Regions from separate parts of the Pseudomonas sp. BIC9C genome, predicted to be linked through region 4. Evidence: predicted binding sites of a transcription regulator. Region 4 holds the regulator's gene; each other region holds the start of a gene.
The links. The regulator sigma-54, encoded in region 4, starts transcription at its own class of promoters, with help from an activator protein. The targets are predictions, from matches to a motif close to ANTGGCATNNANNTTGCTNT.
Positions count from the first base shown of each region.

Region 1: RS887_RS03390 (flagellar basal body rod protein FlgF) is a predicted target of sigma-54. The motif match lies at 1,230-1,249, and genes of this name have one in related genera.
Region 2: RS887_RS03065 (flagellar hook-length control protein FliK) is a predicted target of sigma-54. The motif match lies at 1,141-1,160, and genes of this name have one in related genera.
Region 3: RS887_RS01955 (circularly permuted type 2 ATP-grasp protein) is a predicted target of sigma-54. The motif match lies at 1,374-1,393, and genes of this name have one in related genera.

Region 1 is NZ_JAWDGM010000001.1:689,032-693,503, reverse strand. It holds gene RS887_RS03395 (sigma-54-dependent transcriptional regulator) at 1-983, shown strand, start outside; gene RS887_RS03390 (flagellar basal body rod protein FlgF) at 1,304-2,044, shown strand; gene flgG (flagellar basal-body rod protein FlgG) at 2,090-2,875, shown strand; gene flgH (flagellar basal body L-ring protein FlgH) at 2,928-3,623, shown strand; gene RS887_RS03375 (flagellar basal body P-ring protein FlgI) at 3,642-4,472, shown strand, end outside.
Region 2 is NZ_JAWDGM010000001.1:618,003-622,474, reverse strand. It holds gene RS887_RS03065 (flagellar hook-length control protein FliK) at 1-1,062, opposite strand, end outside; gene ccmA (cytochrome c biogenesis heme-transporting ATPase CcmA) at 1,262-1,897, shown strand; gene ccmB (heme exporter protein CcmB) at 1,894-2,562, shown strand; gene RS887_RS03050 (heme ABC transporter permease) at 2,654-3,409, shown strand; gene ccmD (heme exporter protein CcmD) at 3,406-3,582, shown strand; gene ccmE (cytochrome c maturation protein CcmE) at 3,579-4,034, shown strand; gene RS887_RS03035 (heme lyase CcmF/NrfE family subunit) at 4,038-4,472, shown strand, end outside.
Region 3 is NZ_JAWDGM010000001.1:417,485-421,956, reverse strand. It holds gene speE (polyamine aminopropyltransferase) at 1-31, shown strand, start outside; gene RS887_RS01965 (hypothetical protein) at 269-502, shown strand; gene RS887_RS01960 (ribonuclease E inhibitor RraB) at 713-1,057, shown strand; gene RS887_RS01955 (circularly permuted type 2 ATP-grasp protein) at 1,426-2,835, shown strand; gene RS887_RS01950 (alpha-E domain-containing protein) at 2,848-3,798, shown strand; gene RS887_RS01945 (transglutaminase family protein) at 3,795-4,472, shown strand, end outside.
Region 4 is NZ_JAWDGM010000002.1:878,534-883,005, reverse strand. It holds gene lptA (lipopolysaccharide transport periplasmic protein LptA) at 1-335, shown strand, start outside; gene lptB (LPS export ABC transporter ATP-binding protein) at 335-1,060, shown strand; gene RS887_RS13920 (RNA polymerase factor sigma-54) at 1,245-2,738, shown strand; gene hpf (ribosome hibernation-promoting factor, HPF/YfiA family) at 2,813-3,121, shown strand; gene ptsN (PTS IIA-like nitrogen regulatory protein PtsN) at 3,134-3,598, shown strand; gene rapZ (RNase adapter RapZ) at 3,601-4,458, shown strand.

The DNA of each region.
Region 1 (4,472 bases), on a different contig from region 4:
TCTACAATGTGCGCAAGCAGGAGTTGCGTGGCTTCGACAGCATCTTTCAGAGTTCGAAAGTGATGGCTGCGGTCGTGCGCGAAGCACGGCGCATGGCGCCGCTGGATGCGCCGCTTTTGATAGAAGGGGAAACCGGTACCGGGAAGGAGTTGCTGGCGCGGGCCTGCCATCTGGCCAGCCCCCGTGGGCAGTCGCCGTTGATGGCGCTCAATTGTGCCGGTCTGCCGGAGTCCATGGCCGAGACGGAACTGTTCGGTTACGGCCCAGGTGCCTTTGAAGGGGCGCGGGCCGAAGGCAAGCTCGGGCTGCTGGAATTGACGGCGGGCGGTACGCTGTTTCTCGATGGCGTCGGAGAAATGAGCCCGCGCTTGCTGGTGAAATTGCTGCGCTTCTTGCAGGACGGTTGCTTCCGTCGTGTGGGCAGCGATGAGGAGGTTTACCTCGACGTGCGAGTGATCTGCGCGACCCAGGTCGACCTGTCCGAATTGTGTGCTCGCGGCGAGTTCCGCCAGGACCTCTATCACCGCTTGAATGTGTTGTCGCTGCACATCCCGCCGCTGCGCGAATGCCTCGACGGCTTGACACCGCTGGTGGAGCACTTCCTCGATCAGGCGAGCCGGCAGATTGGTTGCCCGTTGCCGAAACTGGCCCCGGCGGCCATGGAGCGCCTCAGCCACTACCATTGGCCGGGTAACGTGCGGCAACTGGAGAACGTGCTGTTCCAGGCGGTTTCCCTGTGCGACGGCGGTACGGTCAAGGCCGAGCATATTCGTCTGCCGGATTATGGCGTGCGTCAGCCGCTTGGCGATTTTTCGCTGGAGGGCGGGCTGGACGAAATCGTCGGGCGTTTCGAAAAAGCCGTGCTGGAGCGCCTGTATTCCGAGCATCCGAGCAGTCGGCAACTGGGCAAGCGCCTGGGGGTTTCGCATACCACCATTGCCAATAAGCTGCGCGAGTATGAGGTGGGCAAGGCTGAGCCTTAGCTGACACTTGCTGTGTATATGCTGGCCCCATCGCGAGCAAGCTCGCTCCCACAGGGATCTTCAGTGAGGCACAGATCCACTGTGGGAGCGAGCTTGCTCGCGATGGCGGCAGTGGCCGTTGCCCAGGGTCACCCCTTGCCACTAACCGGCATGACACCGCCGGTTTTTCGTCTCCGATACAAATCACCAATTCCCTCTGAAGCCTTCAAGTCCTTTGTTTGCCGGGCCTTGCGCCGCCCAAAACAAGTTGGTCTGCAAATTGCTTATGGCTCAGCAGTACAGCAGTGGACGGCAAACGTCCGGCAGGCAGAGGAAAGAGTGTGGACAAGTACCTTTATGTGGCAATGACCGGCGCCAGCCAGAATGCACTGGCGCAAAAGGCTCATGCCAACAACCTCGCGAACATCTCCACCAACGGCTTCCAGAAAGACCTGGAGCAGGCCCGTTCGATGCCAGTGTTCGGTGACAGCTTTCCGGCGCGTGCGTTTGCCATGTCCGAACGCCCGGCCACCGATTTCTCCCCGGGCTCGCTGGTGGAAACCGGCCGTGACCTCGACGTTGCCGTGCAAGGCAGCGGCTGGATTGCCGTGCAGAACCCCGATGGCGGTGAAAGCTACGTGCGCACCGGCAGCCTGAACGTTGACGCCCTGGGCGTGTTGCGCGCCGGCAACGGCATGCCGGTCATGGGCAATGGCGGGCCGATTGCCGTGCCGCCGGAGCAGCAGATCGAAGTCGGTGAAGACGGCACCATCAGCATCCGCGCGATGGGCGAAGGTCCTCGGGTGATGGCTGAAGTCGACCGCATCAAGCTGGTCAACCCGGACCTCAAGAACATGACCAAAGGCCTGGATGGTTCGATCCACACCAAGGACGGCAAGCCGGCGCAAGCCGATGCCGGCGTCAAGCTGGTGTCCGGGTTCCTCGAGTCGAGCAACGTCAATGCCGTGGACGAGATGACCTCGGTACTGGCCTTGTCCAAGCAGTTCGAGCTGCACATCAAGATGATGAACACCGCCAAAGACGACGACCAGGCCATGGCTCGGGTCTTGCAGATCAGCTAATTACCAGAACGTAGCGCCGTAAAACAGGCGCACGAGGAGAATCGAATGCTTCCGGCTCTATGGGTTGCCAAAACAGGTCTGTCCGCCCAGGACACCAACCTGACCACCATTTCCAACAACCTGGCGAACGTGTCGACCACGGGTTTCAAACGTGACCGCGCCGAGTTCCAGGACCTGCTCTACCAGATCAAGCGTCAACCAGGCGCCCAGTCGACCCAAGACAGCGAACTGCCGTCGGGTCTGCAACTGGGTACCGGTGTGCGCATCGTCGGCACCCAGAAAAACTTCACCGCCGGCAGCCTGCAAACCACCGAGCAGCCACTGGACATGGCCATCGACGGTCGCGGTTTCTTCCAGATCCTGCAACCGGACGGCACCACGTCCTATACCCGTGACGGTACGTTCCACCTGGACTCCAACGGCCAGATCGTGAACGCCAGCGGCTTTGCCCTGGAGCCGGCCATTGTCATTCCGAACGACGCGCAGACCTTCACGGTCGGTCGCGACGGCACCGTGTCCATCACCGTTGCCGGCAACCCGGCTGCCCAGGTGATCGGCAACCTGCAAACCGCCGACTTCATCAACCCGGCCGGCCTGCAGGCAGTGGGCAACAACCTGTTCCTGGAAACCGCTGCCAGTGGCGCGCCGCAAGTCGGCACACCGGGCTTGAACGGTTTCGGCACCACGCTGCAGAACACCCTGGAAACGTCCAACGTCAGCACCGTTGAAGAAATGGTCAACATGATCACCACCCAGCGCGCCTACGAGATGAACTCCAAGGTGATCTCCACCGCCGACCAGATGCTCTCGTTCGTAACGCAGAATCTGTAATCAAGTCTATGGGGCGGCCATGAGGCTGCCTGCTACACCGTGAGGTAGGGTCATGAATCGCTATGTATCTGTTCTGGCACTGAGTGGGATCGCCGCGCTCGCAGGTTGCGTGCCTGCGACGCCCAAACCCAATGACCCTTACTACGCTCCGGTGTTGCCGCGCACGCCGTTGCCGGCGGCGGCGAACAACGGCTCTATCTATCAGGCCGGTTTCGAGCAGAACCTCTACAGCGACCGCAAGGCGTTCCGGGTCGGTGACATCATCACCATCACCCTGAACGAAAGGACCCAGGCCAGCAAAAACGCCAACTCGCAAATTGGCAAGAACAGCAAGGCCAGCATCGGCCTGACCTCGCTGTTCGGCTCCACCCCCAACACCAACAATCCGTTTGGCAGTGGTGACCTGAGTCTGGACGCCAGCTATGAAGGCGACCGCGCGACCAAGGGTGACAGCAAGGCGGCGCAGGGCAACACCCTGACCGGCTCGATCACAGTGACCGTCGCCGATGTGTTGCCCAACGGCATCATCGCGGTGCGCGGCGAGAAGTGGATGACCCTCAACACCGGCGACGAACTGGTACGGATTGCCGGTCTCGTGCGCGCCGATGACATCTCTACCGACAACACCGTGTCGTCGACCCGTGTCGCCGATGCGCGCATCACCTACTCGGGCACCGGTTCGTTTGCCGATGCGAGTCAGCCAGGCTGGTTCGACCGTTTCTTCCTCAGCCCGCTGTTCCCTTTCTAGGTGGCTTTCCAGTTGAGCATGTTGAACTTCAAACACCTTATGGTGGCCGCCCTGATGCTGTCGGCAGCCTTCAATGCTCAAGCCGAGCGCCTGAAGGACATCGCCAGCATTTCCGGCGTGCGTTCCAACCAATTGATCGGTTACGGCCTGGTGGTCGGGCTTAACGGCACCGGTGACCAGACGACGCAAACCCCGTTCACTCTGCAGACCTTCAACAACATGCTCTCGCAGTTCGGCATCAAGGTGCCGCCGGGTTCGGGCAACGTGCAGTTGAAGAACGTCGCGGCGGTGTCGATCAGTGCCGATTTGCCGGCGTTCGCCAAGCCGGGGCAGCAGGTCGACATCACCGTTTCGTCCATCGGTAACTCCAAGAGTCTGCGCGGCGGCACCTTGCTGCTGACGCCACTCAAAGGTATCGACGGCAACGTCTATGCGGTGGCCCAGGGCAACCTGGTGGTCGGTGGTTTCGATGCGGAAGGTCGCGACGGCTCGAAGATCACCGTCAACGTTCCGTCGGCCGGCCGCATCCCCGGTGGTGCGTCGGTGGAGCGCGCGGTGCCGAGCGGATTCAACCAGGGCAACAGCCTGACGCTGAACCTCAACCGTTCCGACTTCACCACCGCCAAGCGCATCGTCGACAAGATCAACGACATGCTCGGCCCTGGCGTGGCCCAGGCCATCGACGGCGGTTCGATTCGCGTCACCGCGCCGCTCGATCCGAGCCAGCGGGTCGACTACCTGTCGATCCTGGAGAACCTTGAGATCGACCCGGGCCAGGCGGTGGCGAAAGTCATCATCAACTCCCGTACCGGCACCATCGTGATCGGTCAGAACGTCAAGGTTTCGCCG
Region 2 (4,472 bases), on a different contig from region 4:
ACCGTCGGCGCTTTGCAACAGGCGTTCGGGCAGCGGGAATCCGGTTGGCGACGGTTTGGCACTGACCTGACCGAGCATGCCCAGGGCATTGCGGACAAAATTCGGCATGGCCTGGGCCAGGGTATTGGCGGCGATGATCGCGCCGAGGCTGGTGTTGGCCGGCAGCCCCTGACTCAATTGCGCAACCAGTTTGAGCAGGTCGCCTTTCATGTCCGGTGCGAGTGTCGGGTTTTGCCCGGTCAGCAGTTTGCTTTCGAGAAACACACCGCTGCTGGCCAAGGCCTGGGCCAGGCCCTTGGGGGTGCTCAACTGTTGAACATCCGGCAAGCCGGCGAGCAGCTGGGCAGCGGCGCTACGCAATTCAACGGATGTCTGGTCCGAGTCCGGAAGGTTCTGCAGGAGCTTGAGCAAGCCGTCCAGCGAGCCCTGGCGGCTTTGCTGGTCGACCAGTTGCCGGGTCACCGCCAGTTGTTCCTGGCGGCTGCTCAGTGGCACGAACTTCACGGTCTGGGCATCCTGCACCTGCGCGCTCAACAAGGTGCCGATGCGCAAGGGTTGTGGACTGTCGATGCTCAGGGTGCTGCCGCTCAGTGCGGTGTTGAGCAGGCTCACCATCGAGCGAAACACCATGGGCTGGCCAGGCAACTGCGGCAGTACTTGCGAGGTCAATACTTTGCCCTGCAGCAGGGTGCCAACGAGCAATTGCGCGGTGTCGAGGCGGGTGAGGGTGGCGACGCTGGAGGCAATGGCCTGTTGCACCGTCACCGCCAGATTGCCGGCCGAAGGTTGGCTGACGACCAGCGTGGTGCCCTGGGCCAGCGGTTGATTGCCGGTGGTCTGGACCGTGGTCTGGCGGCCGCTGTCGAGGGTGACCTTGAGCAGCATCTGGAAAGTCTGGTCTGTCTGCTTGAGCGACAACACTTCGGCCTGGGCGGTCTGACCGACGCTGATCAGCCCCTCCACCGGCGTCAGCAACTTGAGCAACTCACCGCTGATCACCTGCGCACGTGAAGTCACCGGGACGGTTTGCGCTAGCGGGAGGATGTTCATTTCGCCTGTCATACGCGGTCACAACCTGAGGAAAATGCACTCTTTAGACTAAGGTCTGGCATGTATAATGCCGCGCCGTTGTATCCAAAAATGGCGAAAATTTTGCAATTGTTTGACGCAGCTCTCTAGAACAAGACGTCATTGCATCTATGCTGCATCTCTTTAACGGCCGCGCCAGTGCCGACTTGAACCGTATAAGGCCCGTGAACCCTTGACCAGTCCAGTCCTGCAAACCGTTGCCCTTGCCTGTGAGCGAGACCTTCGGCTGCTCTTCGAAAATCTCGATTTGAGACTGGCCAGTGGCGAAATGGTGCAAATCAGCGGCCCCAACGGCAGTGGCAAGACCAGTCTGTTGCGCCTGCTTTCAGGTTTGATGCACCCGACCGCCGGTCAAGTGCTGCTCAATGGCAAGCCCCTTGATGAGCAGCGCACTGAGCTGGCGCGCAACCTGCTGTGGATCGGCCATGCGGCGGGAATCAAGGATTTGCTGACACCGGAAGAGAACCTGAGCTGGCTCTGCGCCTTGCATCAACCGGCCTCCCATGAAGCGATCTGGCAAGCCCTGGCGGCGGTCGGATTGCGCGGTTTCGAAGATGTTCCCTGCCACACCCTGTCCGCTGGCCAGCGGCGCCTCGTCGCACTGGCGCGTTTGTATCTGGACAGCCCGCCGCTGTGGATCCTCGACGAGCCCTTTACCGCCCTCGACAAGCAGGGCGTGGCACAACTCGAAGAACATCTGGCCGCTCACTGCGAACGTGGCGGCATGGTGGTGTTGACCACCCACCACACGCTGAGCCGGATGCCGGCCGCTTATCGCGACATCGATCTGGGGAATTGGGCCGTATGAGTGTTTTTGGCCTGTTGGTCGCCCGTGAGGCCCGTCTGCTGTTCCGCCGTCCCGCAGAGCTGGCGAATCCGCTGGTGTTTTTCGCCATCGTCGTTTCCTTGTTCCCGTTGGCAGTCGGACCTGAGTCTCAATTGTTGCAAACCTTGTCTCCGGGGTTGGTCTGGGTCGCGGCACTTTTATCGGTCCTGCTCTCGCTGGACGGGCTTTTCCGCAGTGATTTCGAAGACGGATCCCTTGAACAGTGGGTCCTTTCGCCGCACCCCCTGGCTCTTCTGGTTTTGGCCAAAGTGCTGGCACACTGGGCTTTTTCCGGCCTGGCACTGGTTTTGCTCGCACCTTTGCTGGCGCTGATGCTCGGTTTGCCTGCCGCCTGTCTGCCGGTGTTGCTGCTTTCGTTGCTGCTAGGTACACCGGTACTGAGCCTGCTCGGTGCGGTGGGTGCGGCACTGACGGTGGGTTTGAAGCGCGGCGGCCTGTTGCTGGCACTGCTGATTCTGCCGCTGTACATCCCGGTATTGATCCTGGGCAGTGGTGCCTTGCAGGCGGCCTTGCAGGGCATGCCGGCGACCGGTTATCTCCTGTGGCTTGGCAGCCTGACCGCCCTGGCGATAACTCTGACACCTTTTGCAATAGCTGCTGGCCTGAAGATCAGCGTCGGCGAATAATAATGAGGTCTGGTTATTTTTTGACCGCTTTTGGTTTTAAAAAGGCAGACCCTGGCTCTTCACAGTAAAGAGCAACCGTGATGGAAACAGTATGAACTGGACGTGGTTTCACAAGCTCGGCTCGCCCAAATGGTTTTACGGCATCAGCGGCAAAATGCTGCCCTGGCTGAGCATCGCGGCGTTGCTGCTGATCAGCGTTGGCGTGGTCTGGGGCCTGGCCTTCGCGCCGCCGGACTATCAGCAGGGCAACAGCTTTCGCATCATCTATATCCACGTTCCGGCCGCCATGCTGGCGCAGTCCATCTATGTGATGCTGGCCGTGTGCGGTATCGTCGGGCTGGTGTGGAAAATGAAACTGGCCGACGTCGCCCTGCAATGTGCGGCGCCCATCGGCGCGTGGATGACCGCCGTGGCGCTGGTCACCGGCGCGATCTGGGGCAAGCCGACCTGGGGCTCGTGGTGGGTCTGGGATGCACGCCTTACGTCCATGTTGATTCTGCTGTTCCTGTACTTCGGTCTCATTGCGCTGGGCAACGCGATCAGCAATCGTGACAGCGCGGCCAAGGCCTGCGCGGTGCTGGCGATCGTCGGCGTGATCAACATCCCGATCATCAAGTACTCCGTGGAGTGGTGGAACACCCTGCACCAGGGGGCGACCTTCACCCTCACCGAAAAACCGGCGATGCCCGCCGAAATGTGGCTGCCATTGCTGCTGACGGTGTTGGGCTTCTACTGTTTCTTCGGCGCGGTGTTGCTGCTGCGCATGCGTCTGGAAGTGCTCAAGCGCGAAGCCCGGGCCAGTTGGGTCAAGGCCGAAGTGGAAAACAGCCTGGAGGTCGCTCGATGAGTTTTGCTTCATTCGGCGACTTCATCGCCATGGGTCATCATGGCCTGTATGTCTGGTCAGCCTATGGCATTTGCCTGGCGGTACTGGCCCTCAACGTGGCGGCGCCGATCCTGGCCCGCAAGCGGTATCTGCAACAAGAGGCGCGTCGTTTGCGCCGGGAGAACGGCAAGTGAATCCGCTGCGCAAAAAGCGTCTTATCATCATTCTCGCGATCCTGGTCGGGGTCGGCGCTGCCGTCGGCCTGGCCCTGAGCGCCCTGCAGCAAAACATCAATCTGTTTTACACACCGACCCAGATCGCCAACGGCGAAGCTCCGCTGGACACGCGCATTCGCGCTGGCGGCATGGTCGAGAAAGGCTCGCTGGAGCGTTCCAGCGATTCCCTGGACGTGAAGTTCGTTGTCACCGACTTCAACAAATCCGTGACCATCACCTATCGCGGCATCCTTCCGGACCTGTTCCGCGAAGGGCAGGGCATCGTCGCCCTGGGCAAGCTCAATGCCGATGGCGTGGTGGTGGCCGATGAAGTGCTGGCCAAGCACGATGAGAAGTACATGCCGCCGGAAGTGACCAAGGCGTTGAAAGACAGCGGTCAATCGGCTCCAACGCCCGCGAAGGAGGGTTGATCCATGACATCCGGCATCTTTATTCCCGAACTGGGTCATCTGGCGATGATCCTGGCCCTGTGCTTCGCCCTGGCCCAGGCCGTGGTGCCGCTGCTCGGTGCGTGGCGCAATGATCGCCTGTGGATGAGCCTGGCCCAGCCGGCCGCGTGGGGGCAGTTCACCTTTCTGGTGTTTGCCTTCGGTTGCCTGACCTACGCCTTCATGGTCGATGACTTCTCCGTGGCCTATGTGGCCAACAACTCCAACAGCGCGTTGCCGTGGTACTACAAGTTCAGCGCCGTGTGGGGCGCCCACGAAGGTTCCTTGCTGTTGTGGGCCTTGATTCTCGGCGGCTGGACCTTCGCGGTGTCAGTGTTTTCCCGGCAGTTGCCGCAGGTCATGCTGGCCCGCGTGCTGGCGGTGATGGGCATGATCAGCACCGGTTTCCTGCTGTTCCTG
Region 3 (4,472 bases), on a different contig from region 4:
GCAGGCGGTGAACAAGCCAAGCAACGACTAAAACCCTGTAGGAGCGAGCTTGCTCGCGATAGCGTCAGACCAGTCAATATTGATGTTGAATGTTCTACCGCTTTCGCGAGCAAGCCCGCTCCCACATGGTTTGCGCTGGACGGGTTGAAGCGGGTGTCGGGAGAGATTTTCACATCCGTCGATGTGTTTGCTCCGGCGGAACAATTAGGCAGCTAACGAGGTCGAGATAGAGGTGAGCCCATCAATGGGTTTTATCGAGGAGGCTTTGATGCAAAAGTGGAAAATCACTTTCGTGGATGATCACGGCGAACAAGTCGACGAAGTCTTTGAGTGCGACGAGTGCCCGGATAACGAGCACGCTGCCAAACTCATAAAAGCCCGACTCCTTCCCGTTGCTGCCGAACTGGATCTGAACGATCTGGAAGGGCGGACCGCCGATGCGACCGTCAAAAGTCTGAAAGACCAGTACGCCATTCAAATCCTCGGCATCACGCCAATCTGAACGACACCTGTCGCATTCAAATCCAGACCTTGGCAGAGGCTCTATCTTGGGGCTACTCTGCAAGCGAGATCAGCGAATGAATCGCTAAGGTCTGGTCTTGTCAGCTCCATGCTTGTTTCCCGCCGGCACATCGGTTGCCGTCGCTCGCGCTGTTCGGTTGCGGGTGAGGGAGTACGGAAAGTCTATCCATCGTTTTGAGGAGGACGTTTCATGAGCACAGCCTATCAAGAAGACATCAGCAGCAGCGTACTGCGCCGCATGAAAGAAGGCGGTTTTGACTTTTCGCGGTTTCATCCCATCGAGTTCTACGCCATTTTCCCGGATGAGGAGCGGGCACGCAGGGCAGCAGGTCATTTCCACCATGGTGAATCCCTGAATGCGCAAGTCAGTGTGCGCGACGATGGCGCCTGGGCGCTGGAATTGTGCAAAGTCATGTATGCCACCTACGACGACATCGGCGATTTCGAACAGGGTTTCGAAGCGGTGGTCGAGCCATTGGGCGGCATCATCGAAGGCTGGGGTGTGAAACAGGAGGTACGAGGGCGACTCGCATAACCTTATGAACAGTGACAACCGACAATGACGGCTGACCTTCGGGTTGGCCGTTTTCATTTGCGGGCATTGATAATCGGCCAAAAAAAGCCGCCTGGGCAGGCGGCTAAAAGGGAAGTTCGGTGAGCTTTTCAGCGAATGCCCGGATTATCCGCAGCCGTTGCCGGGCAGTGAAATCAACTCTGACTATGCTGGTGATAGGCGACCACCACGCCTTGCAATGAAGCGGGGGCGATCGGGTTGGGGCATTTGTCGCACAGGATTGGTGCGGTGCGTGCGTGTTGATTATCCAACCGATTGAAATATAAGCGTTTATGCCGATGGCACGGGCCTTGCGAAGGTCTGGACGTCCGAGTGACAAGGAGTACGGCATGATCCGCACCTATTTTGATGAGATGTACGATGCCGGCGGCCAGGTCCGCCCGCATTATCGGGAGTTTGCCCGTTGGCTGGCCGAGACGCCTGACGAGCTTCTGGCACAACGGCGACGCGAGGCCGATCTGTTGTTTCATCGTGCCGGGATAACCTTCACGCTCTACGGGGACGAGCAGGGCACTGAGCGCCTGATTCCCTTCGACACCATCCCCCGCAGCATTCCTGCCAGTGAATGGCGGGTCGTCGAGCGCGGCTGCATCCAGCGGGTCAAGGCGTTGAACATGTTCCTCGCCGACCTTTACCACGAGCAGCGCATCATCAAGGCCGGCATCATTCCGGCCGAACAGGTGCTGGCGAACGAGCAGTATCAGTTGGCGATGCAGGGCCTGGACCTGCACCGCGATATCTACTCGCACATCTCCGGGGTCGACCTGGTGCGCGATGGCGACGGCACCTACTACGTGCTCGAAGACAATCTGCGTACACCCAGCGGCGTCAGCTACATGCTTGAAGACCGCAAGATGATGATGCGCTTGTTCCCCGAACTGTTCGCGGCGCAACGCATCGCTCCCATCGACCATTACCCGAACCTGCTGCTCGACACCCTGAAAAGCTCAAGCCCCATCGACAACCCGAGCGTGGTGGTGCTGACACCCGGGCGCTTCAACAGCGCGTTCTTCGAGCATGCGTTCCTGGCACGGGAAATGGGGGTGGAACTGGTGGAGGGCGCGGACCTGTTCGTGCGTGACGACAAGGTCTACATGCGCACCACCGACGGGCCGAAAGCGGTCGACGTGATTTATCGTCGCCTCGACGACGCCTTCCTCGATCCGCTGGCCTTCAACCCGGAGTCGATGCTCGGCGTGCCGGGGCTACTGTCGTCCTACCGCTCCGGCAACGTGGTGCTGGCCAATGCCATTGGCACGGGGGTGGCGGACGACAAGTCGGTGTATCCGTTCGTTACCGACATGATCCGTTTCTACCTCGACGAAGAGCCGATCCTGAAGAACGTGCCGACCTGGCAATGCCGTAACCCTTCTGAACTGTCCCATGTACTGGCCAATCTTCCAGAGTTGGTGGTCAAGGAAACCCAAGGCTCCGGTGGGTACGGAATGCTGGTGGGGCCGGCGGCGACAGCGGCGGAAATCGAAGCCTTCCGCGCGCGGATCATCGCCAAGCCCCATGCGTATATCGCGCAACCGACGCTGTCGTTGTCGACCTGTCCGACCTTTGTCGAAAACGGCATTGCGCCACGCCATATCGACTTGCGGCCGTTTGTCCTGTCGGGTCGTGAAACCCGGGTCGTGCCCGGCGGTTTGACCCGTGTTGCCCTGCGCGAAGGCTCCCTGGTGGTCAACTCCTCCCAGGGTGGCGGAACCAAGGACACCTGGGTGGTCGAGGATTAAAGGAAGCCTGCCATGTTAAGTAGAACTGCCTCGGATTTGTATTGGATGTCGCGTTACCTGGAGCGGGCGGAAAACCTCGCACGGATGCTCGACATCAGCTATTCGCTGTCGCTGATGCCGCAAGACGGTCGTGGCGACGGTTTGCACGAATTGGCCATGCCGCTGTTGATCACCGGCACCCTGGACGATTACCTGGAACGCCATGGCGAACTGCATGCCGAACGGCTGTTGCATTTCTTCGCCCTGGATGCGGCCAACCCGGCGAGCATCTACAGCTGTCTCGGGGCGGCACGGGCCAGCGCCCATGCGGTACGTGGGCGCATCACCGCCGACATGTGGGAAAACATCAACGCCACCTGGCTGGAAATTCGCGGAATTGCCGAGCAGGGCCTCAGTCGCTACGGCATGAGCCGTTTCTGCGAGTGGATCAAGGAACGTTCCCATCTGTTCCGGGGCGCGTCCTACGGCACCATCATGCGTAACGATGCGTTTCGCTTCATTCGTTTGGGGACCTTTATCGAACGGGCGGACAACACCTTGCGCCTGCTCGATGCCCGCTACGAAATGGCCGGCGATCAGGCCGAAGCGGTCAGCGATGGCACCGCTCACGCGTATTACCAATGGAGTGCGTTGTTGCGGGCGTTGTCGTCGTTCGAGGCCTACACGGAAATCTATCGCGACGCCCCCGGCGCCCGGCATGTCGCCGAACTGCTGTTGCTGCGGGCCGATGTACCGCGATCCCTGCGCGCCTGTACCGAAGAAATCGACCAGATCCTCGCGCAATTACCAGGGGCCAATGGTCGTCCCGCACAACGCCTGGCGGCAGAAATGGACGCACGCCTGCGCTACACCGGTATCCATGAAATTCTCGAAGAAGGCCTGCACGCCTGGCTGACCGAGTTCATCCCGCTGGTGCGCCAGTTGGGTAACGCGATACACAGTTCTTATCTGGAGGCCGCATGAGACTTTCCATTAGCCACGAAACCACCTATCACTACGAAGACAAGGTGCGGGCGAGCATCCAGTATCTGCGACTGACTCCCCACGATAGCGAGCGCCAGCACGTGCTCAGTTGGCAGCTCGACCTGCCGCGTCCGGTGCGGGCGCAACTCGATCCGTTCGGCAACATCCTGCATGTGCTGACCATGGATGAGCCGCACGAGGCGATCATCATAGGCGCCCGTGGCCAGGTCGATATCGACGAGTTGCGTGAGGCCGAACACGAGAGCCAGTCGGCACTGCCGTTTCTGCGTTTCACCCGTTTGACTGAAGCCGACGCCGCCCTGCGTACGTTCGCCGAGAAGGCGTGCAAACAACGCCGCGATCGCACGGCGCTGATCGATCTGATGCATGGGCTCAACCAGCATATGACCTACACGCCGGGCTCCACGGAAGTGGATACCAGCGCGGCTCAGGCCTTTGCCGGGCGCTCCGGCGTGTGTCAGGACCATACCCATGCGTTCCTTGCCTGCACGCGCAGCCTGGGCATTCCGGCGCGTTATGTGTCGGGGTATCTGTACAGCGAGAACAGCGAACACCTGGCCAGCCACGCCTGGGCCGAAGCCTGGCTGGATGATGCCTGGTACAGCTTCGACGTGACCAACGAGCTGGCCCGGCCGGAACGTCACCTGAAACTG
Region 4 (4,472 bases):
TCACCCGCACCCCGACTGGCGACATCGACGTAGTGACCTCGGTGGGCAACCTGGCGTACTTCGAGCAGTTGCAAACGGCTGGCGATACCAAGCCCGTTCAGGGCTGGGGCGTGACGATCCAGTATCACGCCGCGCAAAACCGCGTCGTACTGATCGACAAGGCCAAAGTTGTCGACAAGGACAACAACGTCACCCAAGGCGAAAAAATCGTCTACGACACAGTCAAGAAGCTCGCCAGCGCCGGTCGCGCCACGGGCAGCAAGGTCACCGAGGCACGCCCGCGTATCGACATGGTGATCCAGCCGAAGAAGAAAAACGAAGAGAAAACCCAGTAATGGCAACTCTGAAAGCTCAGCATCTGGCCAAGGCCTATAAAAGCCGCCAGGTCGTGCGCGATGTCAGCCTGTCGATCGACAGCGGACAGATCGTAGGCCTGCTCGGCCCCAATGGCGCCGGCAAGACGACGTGCTTCTACATGATTGTCGGCCTGGTCCAGGCCGATCAGGGTCGCGTCCTGATCGACGACCTGGACGTCAGCCACCAGCCCATGCACGGTCGCGCCAAAGCCGGTATCGGCTATCTGCCGCAAGAAGCGTCGATCTTCCGCAAACTGTCGGTGGCCGACAACATCATGGCCATCCTCGAGACCCGCAAGGAACTCGACAAGGCCGGCCGTCGCAAGGAGCTGGAAAGCCTGCTGCAGGAATTCCACATCAGCCACATCCGCGACAACCTCGGCATGAGCCTGTCCGGTGGTGAGCGCCGTCGCGTGGAAATCGCCCGCGCCCTGGCCACCAACCCGAAATTCATCCTCCTCGACGAACCCTTTGCCGGCGTGGACCCGATTTCGGTCGGGGACATCAAGCAGATCATCTACCACCTCAAGGCCAAGGGCATTGGCGTGCTGATCACGGACCACAACGTTCGTGAAACCCTGGATATCTGTGAAACCGCCTATATCGTCAATGACGGCCAACTGATTGCCGAAGGTGACGCAGAGACCATCCTGGCCAACAACCTGGTCAAGGAAGTGTACCTGGGCCATGAGTTCCGCCTGTAAAGGCAGAGGTATCTGGCAGGTCGTCCGAGCGCTTGTCCCGATAAAAAATCAACACTTTTTTATTGTTACAGCGCTCTAGGCAAACGCTACGGTTTCGGGCATATAATTTGCTTATGTTTGGCGCTCCGGCGCCCCGTAGTGGATGGCGCATGTGCGCCGGCGAATAAGGTGTTAAGCCCCAGCCATGAAACCATCGCTAGTCTTGAGAATGGGCCAGCAGCTGACGATGACACCGCAGCTGCAACAGGCCATCCGCCTGCTCCAATTGTCGACCCTGGACCTGCAACAGGAAATCCAGGAGGCCCTGGAGTCCAATCCGATGCTCGAACGCCAGGAAGAAGGCGACGACTTCGACAATTCCGACCCCTTGGCCGACAACGCCGAACAAAAGCCCAACACTGACATCCAGGAACCCTCCTACCAGGAAAGCGCCCCGACGGTTGATAACCTCGATGAAGGCGACTGGAACGAGCGCATCCCCAACGATCTCCCCGTCGACACCGCGTGGGAAGACGTTTACCAGACCAGCGCCAGCAGCCTGCCCAGCAACGATGACGACGAGTGGGACTTCACCACCCGCACCTCGGCCGGCGAAAGCCTGCAAAGCCACTTGCTGTGGCAACTGAACCTGGCTCCGATGTCCGACACCGATCGCCTGATCGCCGTGACCCTGATCGATTGCATCAACAATCAGGGCTATCTGGACGAAACCCTCGAGGAGATCCTCGAAGCCTTCGATCCGGAGTTGGACATCGAACTGGACGAAATCGAAGCCGTCCTGCACCGCATCCAGCAATTCGAGCCCGCCGGCATCGGCGCCCGCAACCTGGGCGAATGCCTGCTGCTGCAATTGCGCCAGTTGCCAGCCAAGACCCCTTGGCTGGCCGAGGCCAAGCGCCTGGTCACCGATTACATCGACCTGCTTGGCAGCCGCGACTACAGCCAGCTGATGCGCCGCATGAAGCTCAAGGAAGACGAGCTGCGCCAGGTCATCGAACTGGTCCAGAGCCTCAACCCGCGCCCAGGCTCGCAGATCGAGTCCACCGAAGCCGAGTACGTCGTTCCTGACGTTATCGTGCGCAAGGACAACGAACGCTGGCTGGTGGAGCTGAACCAGGAGTCGGTGCCACGGCTGCGGGTCAACGCCCAGTACGCCGGTTTCGTACGCCGCGCCGACACCAGCGCCGATAACACGTTCATGCGCAATCAGTTGCAGGAGGCCCGCTGGTTCATCAAGAGCCTGCAAAGCCGCAACGAAACCCTGATGAAAGTAGCCACCCAGATCGTCGAGCATCAGCGCGGCTTCCTGGAGTATGGCGACGAAGCCATGAAGCCGCTGGTCCTGCATGACATCGCCGAAGCGGTCGGCATGCATGAATCGACGATTTCACGGGTAACCACTCAGAAGTTCATGCATACCCCCCGGGGCATTTATGAACTGAAATACTTTTTCTCAAGTCACGTAAGCACCTCCGAAGGCGGTGAATGCTCGTCCACGGCGATCCGGGCGATCATCAAAAAACTGGTTGCCGCGGAAAATCAGAAAAAGCCGTTGAGTGACAGCAAGATCGCTGGTTTACTGGAGGCACAAGGCATTCAGGTGGCCCGCCGCACCGTCGCCAAGTACCGCGAATCCCTCGGGATCGCGCCTTCGAGCGAACGCAAGCGGTTGATGTAGGGCCACGCCACAGCGTTCCAGTGGTAGATCATCTGGTCTACCGCTTTATGCACTGGCAACGAAGGAGAAGCTGTATGCAAGTCAACATCAGTGGACACCAACTGGAAGTGACCGAACCTCTCCGCTCCTACATCGGCGAAAAACTCGAACGATTGGAGCGACACTTCGACAAGATCACTAACGTGCAGGTCACGATGACCGTCGAAAAGTTGAAGCAGAAAATCGAAGCCACGCTGCATATTCCCGGGAATGAAGTGGTCGCAAACGCGGAGCATACCGATATGTACGCTGCGATCGATGCACTCACCGACAAGCTGGATAAACAACTCAAAAAGCATAAGGAAAAGACCCAGAGCCTCCTTCAGGGCGCAACCGGTCGTTAACACTCCCAACCCATGATCCGACTTGAAAGTATCCTGACCCCCGGCCGTTCCCTGGTGAACGTGCCGGGTGGCAGTAAAAAGAAAGCCCTCGAACAAATTGCCAATCTGATCGCCCGCGAAGTGCCGGCTCTGGAGATGCAAGATGTCTTCGAGGCGCTGATTGCCCGTGAAAAACTCGGCTCCACCGGTTTTGGCAACGGCATCGCCATTCCACATTGCCGTCTCAAGGGCTGTGTTTCGCCCATCAGTGCATTGATGCACCTGGATGCCCCTATCGATTTCGACGCCATCGACGGCGCGCCGGTTGACCTGCTGTTCGTATTGCTGGTCCCGGAAGCCGCTACCGATGCGCACCTTGAGCTGCTGCGACAGATCGCCAGCATGCTCGATCGCAAGGACGTGCGCGACAAACTGCGCAGCGCTCCGAGCAATGAAGCCCTGTATCAGGTTGTCCTGGACGAGCAAAACGGTCAGTAATCATGCGCTTGATCATCGTCAGTGGCCGCTCCGGCTCAGGTAAAAGCACCGCCCTCGACGTCCTTGAGGACAACGGGTACTACTGCATCGACAACCTGCCTGCCGGCCTGCTGCCGGAACTGGCAGAACGAGCGCTGATTCATACCGAGTTGATGCAGCCGCTGGTCGCCGTTTCCATTGACGCCCGCAACCTGCCCAGCCACCTGTCACGCTTCCCCGACCTGCTCGAAGAAGTCCGCAGCCGCCACATCCAGTGCGATGTCCTGTACCTGGACGCCGACGAAGAAACACTGCTCAAGCGCTTCTCGGAAACCCGCCGGCGCCACCCCCTGACCAACGCCAACCGCTCGCTGGCCGAAGCCATCAGCGTCGAGAGCGTCCTGCTCGGGCCGATTGCCGACCTCGCCGATCTCAAGATCAACACTACCAGCCTGAACCTGTATCAACTGCGCGATGCCATCAAACTACGCCTGTTGAATCAACCGGAACCCGGCACTGCGTTCCTGGTGGAATCCTTCGGGTTCAAACGCGGCATGCCGGTGGACGCCGACCTGGTGTTCGATGTGCGTTGCCTGCCAAACCCTTACTGGAAACCGGAATTGCGCGAGCAGTCCGGGCTCGATCAACCGGTTGCCGAATATCTGGCGGCACAGCCGGATGTCGAAGAGATGTTCCAGGACATTTCCACATACTTGCTAAAGTGGCTGCCTCGTTTTGCCGCCAGCAACCGCGCCTACGTCACCATTGCCATTGGCTGCACTGGTGGACATCACCGCTCCGTCTACCTGACCGAGCGTCTGGGGCAGACGCTGCAAAAATCCCTGAAGAACGTCCAGGTTCGCCACCGCGACCTCAGCTAAAGGATTCACATCGC